DNA from 2 places in the Allobosea sp. LjRoot9 genome. Region 1 is predicted to be linked to the other one. Evidence: predicted binding sites of a transcription regulator. Region 1 holds the regulator's gene; the other holds the start of a gene.

The links. The regulator PhoB, encoded in region 1, activates phosphate uptake and scavenging genes when phosphate is short. The targets are predictions, from matches to a motif close to TGTCATNNANCTGTCAT.
Region 2: ACSQ3P_RS28750 (DUF6454 family protein) is a predicted target of PhoB. The motif match lies at 1,970-1,986, and genes of this name have one in related genera.

Annotation. Positions count from the first base shown of each region.
Region 1 covers NZ_CAXUPC020000002.1:700,330-703,738, forward strand. Annotated here, with positions in the region: gene ACSQ3P_RS11950 (M20 aminoacylase family protein) at 1-927, opposite strand, end outside; gene phoB (phosphate regulon transcriptional regulator PhoB) at 1,251-1,949, opposite strand; gene phoU (phosphate signaling complex protein PhoU) at 2,106-2,825, opposite strand; gene pstB (phosphate ABC transporter ATP-binding protein PstB) at 2,865-3,409, opposite strand, start outside.
Region 2 covers NZ_CAXUPC020000012.1:57,623-61,031, reverse strand. Annotated here, with positions in the region: gene ACSQ3P_RS28770 (amidase) at 1-93, shown strand, start outside; gene nthA (nitrile hydratase subunit alpha) at 104-736, shown strand; gene nthB (nitrile hydratase subunit beta) at 733-1,392, shown strand; gene ACSQ3P_RS28755 (nitrile hydratase accessory protein) at 1,379-1,762, shown strand; gene ACSQ3P_RS28750 (DUF6454 family protein) at 2,067-3,008, shown strand; gene ACSQ3P_RS28745 (methyl-accepting chemotaxis protein) at 3,238-3,409, opposite strand, start outside.

The DNA of each region.
Region 1 (3,409 bases):
AGCGGTGTTGATCAAGGGCGGATAGCGGCGCTTGTAGACATAGTCGGCGCTGCAGCCCTGGATCGCCGCCACGCCCTCGGCGAGCACGCCCAGGCGCTGCTCCAGAATGTCGCGCACCGCGGCTGAGAAGCAGCGCGCCGTGCCGGTGACGACGACCTCAGCGGGAATGACATTGGGCGAGGAGAAAGCGCCGGCATTGATGTGGCCGACGCTCAGCACCGCCGGTTCGACGGCGGGAACATTGCGGGCGACGATCGCCTGGACGCCGAGGATGAAATTGGCCAGCGCGATCGTCGGGTCGGTCGCGGTATGGGCGCCGGAGCCACCATGGCCGCCAGTGCCGCGGAAGGTCACGACCCAGGTGTCGCTGGCGGCGAGCATCGGCCCTTGCCTGATGCCGAACTCCCCGGCGCGGCGGCCCGGCTGGTTGTGCATGCCGTAGACGGCATCGACCGGAAAGCGCTCGAACAGCCCCTGCTCGAGCATGACGCGGGCACCGCCCAACCCTTCCTCCGCCGGCTGGAAGATGAAATGGACCGTGCCGCCGAAATCCCGGTGCTCCGCCAGATAGCGCGCGGCACCGAGCAACATGGCGATATGTCCGTCATGCCCGCAGGCGTGCATCTTGCCGGGAATGGTCGAGCGATGCGGGATCTCGCTCTTCTCCTCGATGCGCAGCGCGTCCAGTTCGGAGCGAAGCGCGATGGCGCGCTGTCCGCCGCGCTCGCCCTTCAGCGTGCCGACCACCCCGGTCCCGGCCACCCCCTCATGAGTCTCGATGCCCCAGCCGCGCAGCGTCCGCGCCACCAGGGCCGCCGTCCTGACCTCCTCGAAGGCGATCTCGGGATGGGCATGAATGTCGCGCCGGATGGCGATGAGGTCGGCTTCGAAAGCCTTGATGGCGGGAAAAACGGGGCTGTCGAGCACGGTCTCGAATCCTGGCGGGCGTATGAGCGGCCAAGATTAGAGAGGAACCCTACCTGCAACAATCGACGGAGTCGCAGATCCCCGCTGCAATGGCAAAGCGGTCCGCATTCGCCGCCGTGGCAATCCCTAAGCTCCGTCATTCCGGGGCTTCGCCCTCGGGTCCGACCTTTGGTCGGCCCAAGGATAAACTCCGCGAAGAGCCCGGAACCCAGAACCGATGAGGGTTCCAAGAGGCGCTCGGACATCAGAGCTTCGGCAATGAGCAACAACGGTTCTGGGTTCCGGGCTCAGGCCTTCGGCCTGCCCCGGAATGACGCGCGCTCTTAGCCGCGCGCAAACGTCTCGTCGAAGGCGTAGCCCGCGCCGCGCACCGTACGCAGCGGGTCCTTGGCATCACCGGGCGTGATCGCCTTGCGCAGGCGGCCGACATGAACGTCGACCGTGCGCTCGTCGATATAGACGTCGCGACCCCAGACGGCGTCGAGGAGCTGTGCGCGGGAATAGACCCGGCCCGGCGCCTGCATCAGGAATTCGAGCAGGCGGAATTCGGTCGGGCCGAGATGCAATTCCGCGCCGGAGCGGCGGACGCGGCGCGTCGTGCGGTCGAGTTCGAGATCGCCGGCCGCTAGCAGCCCCGCGACATGGCCAGGCTTGGCCCTGCGCAAGAGCGCCTGGATGCGCGCGATCAGTTCAGGCAGCGAGAACGGCTTGACCACATAGTCGTCGGCGCCGGTGGCGAGGCCGCGCACGCGCTCGGTCTCCTCGCCGCGGGCGGTGAGCATGATGATCGGCACGCGCTCGGTGTCCCGGCGCGTGCGCAGGCGGCGGCAGAGCTCGATGCCCGACAAGCCCGGCAGCATCCAGTCGAGCAGGACGAGGTCGGGCGTGTGGTCGCGCAGATGCAGCTCGGCATCGTCGCCGCGTGCGACGCTGTCGACCTCGAAGCCCTCGGCTTCGAGGTTGTAGCGCAGGAGCAGGGTGAGCGGCTCCTCGTCCTCGACGATCAGGATGCGTGCGGGCATGTCTCAGTTCCGTTCCTGGCATTCAGCCGACACACACCGTCATGCTCGCCCTGGTGGCGAGCATCCACGTCTTGAACACAGGTCTCGACCAGCGAAGACGTGGATGGTCGGGACAAGCCCGACCATGACGGGAAAGCTGCCGGTGCGTTCATTCCATCAGCTCCCCGTCACCGCCTCGACATTGATGTCGGTGGTGTCGAGCTTCGGGCGGTTGAGATCGAGCGACTCGCCGGTGACGAGATAGTGGATCGTCTCGGCGATGTTGGTGGTGTGATCGCCGATGCGCTCGACATTCTTGGCGCAGAACAGGAGATGCGTGCAGAAGGTGATGTTGCGCGGGTCTTCCATCATATAGGTCAGCAATTCGCGGAAGAGCGAGGTGTAGAGCGCGTCGATCTCGTCGTCGCGGCGCCAGACCTCCATGGCCTTCTGCTCGTTGCTCGCGGCATAGGCGTCGAGCACGTCCTTGAGCTGGGCCTGGACGAGCCGGCTCATATGCTCGAGCCCGACCACGGCGCGATGCGGCGGCTGGAACTGGCCGGAGATCGCGACCGCGCGCTTGGCGATGTTCTTGGCGAGATCGCCGACGCGCTCGATGTCGGCGGCGATGCGGATCGCCGAGATCAGTTCACGCAGGTCGTTCGCCAGCGGCTGGCGCCGGGCGATGGTCAGGACCGCGCGCTCCTCGACATCGCGCTGGAGGTTGTCGAGGCGCTGGTCGGCGCTGATCACCTTCTGGGCGAGCGTGGTGTCGCGGCGCACCAGCGCCACGGTGGAATCGCCGAGCATGCGCTCGGACATGCCGCCCATCTCGGCGAGGCTGCGGCGCAGCGCCTCGAGTTCGGCGTCGTAGGAGCGGACGATATGTTCGGTCATCGCGGCGGATCCTCTGGAAGCGAAAACAGGGTTCGATAGTCAGCCGAAGCGGCCGGTGACGTAGTCCTGGGTCTGCTTCTTGTGCGGGTTCATGAAGATGGTGTTGGTCGGCGCGAACTCGATCACCTCGCCGAGATACATGAAGGCGGTGTACTGCGAGATGCGCGCCGCCTGCTGCATGTTGTGGGTGACGATGACGATGGTGAAATCGGTCTTGAGCTGCTCCAGCAGATCCTCGATCTTGCCGGTCGAGATCGGATCGAGCGCCGAGGTCGGCTCGTCGAACAGGATCACCTCCGGCTTCTGCGCGATGGTGCGCGCGATGCACAGGCGCTGCTGCTGGCCGCCCGAGAGGCCCATGCCGGACATCTTGAGCTTGTCCTTGACCTCGTCCCAGAGGGCGGAGCGGCGCAGCGCGCCCTCGACGCGGTCGTCGAGCTCCGACTTCGGCGGCTTCTCATAGAGCCGGATGCCGAAGGCGACATTGTCGTAGATCGACATCGGGAAGGGCGTCGGCTTCTGGAAGACCATGCCGATGCGCGAGCGCAGCTCGTTCACATCGACATCATTGGAGATGACGTTGC
Region 2 (3,409 bases), on a different contig from region 1:
GGCCTGTCGCTGATCGGGCCGAAGGGCTCGGACAAATCCCTTATCGCCTTCGCAGTGAAATTCGAGCGGGCGGCGCGGATCCGGATCGCATGAGGAGGCGGCCATGAGCGGTCATCATCACCACCACGACCACGATCATGATCACGACAACCACTTCACCCCGATCGAAGCGCGGGTGAAGGCGCTGGAATCGCTGATGGTCGCCAAGGGCTATGTCGACCCGGCCGCGCTCGACGCGATCATCGACACCTATGAGACCAAGATCGGCCCGCGCAACGGCGCCCGCGTCGTCGCAAGAGCCTGGAGCGACCCGGCCTTCGCCGCAAGACTGAAGGCGGACGGCTCGGCGGCTGTCGCCGAGCTCGGCTATGGCGGGCGCGGCGGCGAACATATCGTCGCGGTGTTCAACACGCCTGAGGAACACAACCTAATCGTCTGCACGCTGTGCTCCTGCTATCCATGGCCGGTGCTCGGCCTGCCGCCGGTCTGGTACAAATCCCCGCCCTATCGCTCCAAGGCGGTGATCGATCCGCGCGGCGTGCTGGCCGATTTCGGCGTCACGCTTCCGCAAGGCCAGAACATCCGCGTCTGGGATTCGACCGCCGAGACACGCTTCATCGTCATCCCGATGCGCCCAGTCGGCACCGAGGGGTGGTCGGAGGAGCAGCTTGCCGCCATCGTCAGCCGCGATTCAATGATCGGCACCGGGCTGGCCGTCGCGGAGGCCCAGTCATGAATGGCGGGCAGGATCTCGGCGGCCAGATGGGTTTTGGCCCGGTCAGGCCCGAGCCGAACGAGCCGATCTTCCATGGCGACTGGGAAAAGCGCGTGCTGGCGCTCAATGTCGCCGCCGGCGCGATGGGGCAATGGAGCATCGACGAAAGCCGGCATGCCCGCGAGAGCATTCCCCCGGCCGATTATCTCTCCTTCTCCTATTACCAGATCTGGCTCGCGGGCTTGCAGAACCTGCTGCTGCTGCATGGCTTCGTCACGCAAGGCGAGCTCACCGAGGGCAAGCCCTCCGCGCCGCCAAGGCCGCCCAAGCGCGTGCTGAAGGGCGAGGACGTCGCGGCCGTGCTGCGGCGCGGTTTTCCCTATGAGCGCGAAGCGCAGGCGCCGGCGAAATTCAGCGTCGGCGACAGCGTCCGCACCATCGTGATCCATCCGCAGCACCATACCCGCCTGCCGCGCTATGCCCGGGGCAAGCTGGGGGTGATCGAGCGCGTCAGCGGCTGCCATGTCTTCCCCGACACCGGGGCACAGGGCCAGCCCGAGACGGCGCAATGGCTCTACACCGTGGTCTTCACCGGCCCGGAGCTATGGGGCCGCGACGCCGACCCGACCACACGCGTCAGCATCGAGGCCTGGGAGAGCTATCTTGAACCGGCCTGATCTCGTCGCTGCGCTGGCTGCCGATACGCCGATCCCGCGCGATGCCGACGGCCCGGTCTTCGCCGAGCCCTGGCAGGCGCAGGCCTTCGCATTGGTCGTCGCGCTGCAGAACAAGGGCGTCTTCACGGCCGATGAATGGGCCCAGGCGCTGGGCGCCGAAATCGCCGAGGCGGTGGCCGAAGGCGGCTGCCGCGACGGCTCGGATTACTACGAGCGCTGGTGCGAGGCGCTGGAACACCTGCTGATCGACAAGGGCCTGACCTCGCATGCGGGTGTCGATGCGCTCGCCGCCTCCTGGGCGCGCGCGGCGGAGGCTACGCCGCATGGCAAGCCGATCATGCTGGAGAATGATCCGGAGCGGGGGCGATAGCGGGCTGCGGTTCATGAGACGGATGGGCCCCATAGCGGTCACCAATGAAAATGAGTTGGCAGGACCAAACAGCTCCCAGCCTTCGTCGACGACCGCTCGGTCTTTGCGGTGGAACTCATAGAATACCGATCCTGCTTGAGAGCACACCTCTCGCCGGCTAATATCAAACCGCTTGGCGCTAAAGCGGTCGGGTGTCGCAGGCGCCGATGTCGTATGGGTGTCACCAGGAATCGGTCAGCCTGCCCTATGGCACTGGCGCGAGCGCTGCTCCGGACAAGGCCGCACAGCGGAGCCGGGAGATATCATGAAAACCGCCTTTGCAGGGCTACTCGGCGCAGCCGCCATCGCGCTCGCATATCCGACGCAAGCCGCCGATCCGGCGCTCAACACACTGATCCCGAAACTGACGCGCGCGACGCAATGGAAGCAGACCGCCGCGATCCCGATCCAGTTCCCGACTTTTCATCCGCAAGGCATGTTGAAGATCGGCGACGCCTTCTTCGTCTCTTCCGTCGATATCCGGAAGGCGACGACCCGCTATCCGGCCCTCCAGGACGGCTATGATCGCGATACCGGCGAAGGCGTTGGCCATCTTTTCAAGATCGACGCCGACGGCAAGCTGCTCCAGGACATCACGCTGGGCGAAGGGTCGGTCTATCATCCCGGCGGTATGGATTTCGACGGGAAAGACATCTGGGTGCCCGTTGCCGAGTACCGGCCCAACAGCCAGTCGATCGTCTACAAGGTCGACCCCGAGACGATGAAGGCGACCGAGGTATTCCGCTTCAAGGATCATGTCGGTGGCATCGTCCATAATACGGACGACAAGTCGCTGCACGGGGTCAGTTGGGGCTCGCGCCGCTTCTACGCCTGGCCGCTCGATGGGGCGGGCAAGGTGACCAACGCGGCAACACCGCCGGAGCAGCTCCGCGTCATCAATCCCGCACTCTATATCGACTATCAGGATTGCCATTTCATCGGCATGAGCCGGATGCTCTGCTCCGGGCTCAACAACTACCGTACCTCGCCGGATGGGCCGATTTTCCGCCTCGGTGGCTTCGAGATCGTCGATCTCAAGGACAACCGGCCCGTCTATCAGGTGCCAGTCGAACTCTGGTCTCCATCGGGGCTGCCGATGACCCAGAACCCGTTCTGGGTCGAGCCTATGGAGCAGGGCGTGCGGGCCTATTTCATGCCCGATGACGACAAATCGACACTGTTCGTCTACGAGGCCGCGACGAAATAGGCTGAACGGGCGGAGGCCAGGCTAACTCCCCGCCCCGCTCGCCCACATCCCGAGGAACAGCGCCGTCCCCATTACCACCTCGCATGCGGGTGTCGATGCGCTTGCCGCCTCCTGGCGAGCGCGGCGGAGGCGACGCCGCATGGCAAGCGATCCTGCTGGAGAACGATCCGGAGCGGGGCGGTAGCGGGCTGCGACTCCTAGGGCAGCCAACGAGCCCTGCCCGGCTTCGTCAGAACTCTTCCCAACCCGCGTCGTTGGCGCGCGCGTTTGCGACCTTCCTGGCGGGCGTCGGAGCCTGTCGCGGCGCTGTCGCTACCGTGGCAGGCCTGGGGCTCTGCCCGAAGGCGGCTTCGGCGAGCTTACGCAGGCGCGCGGGCTCCGAGCCATGACTGGCCGGTGAG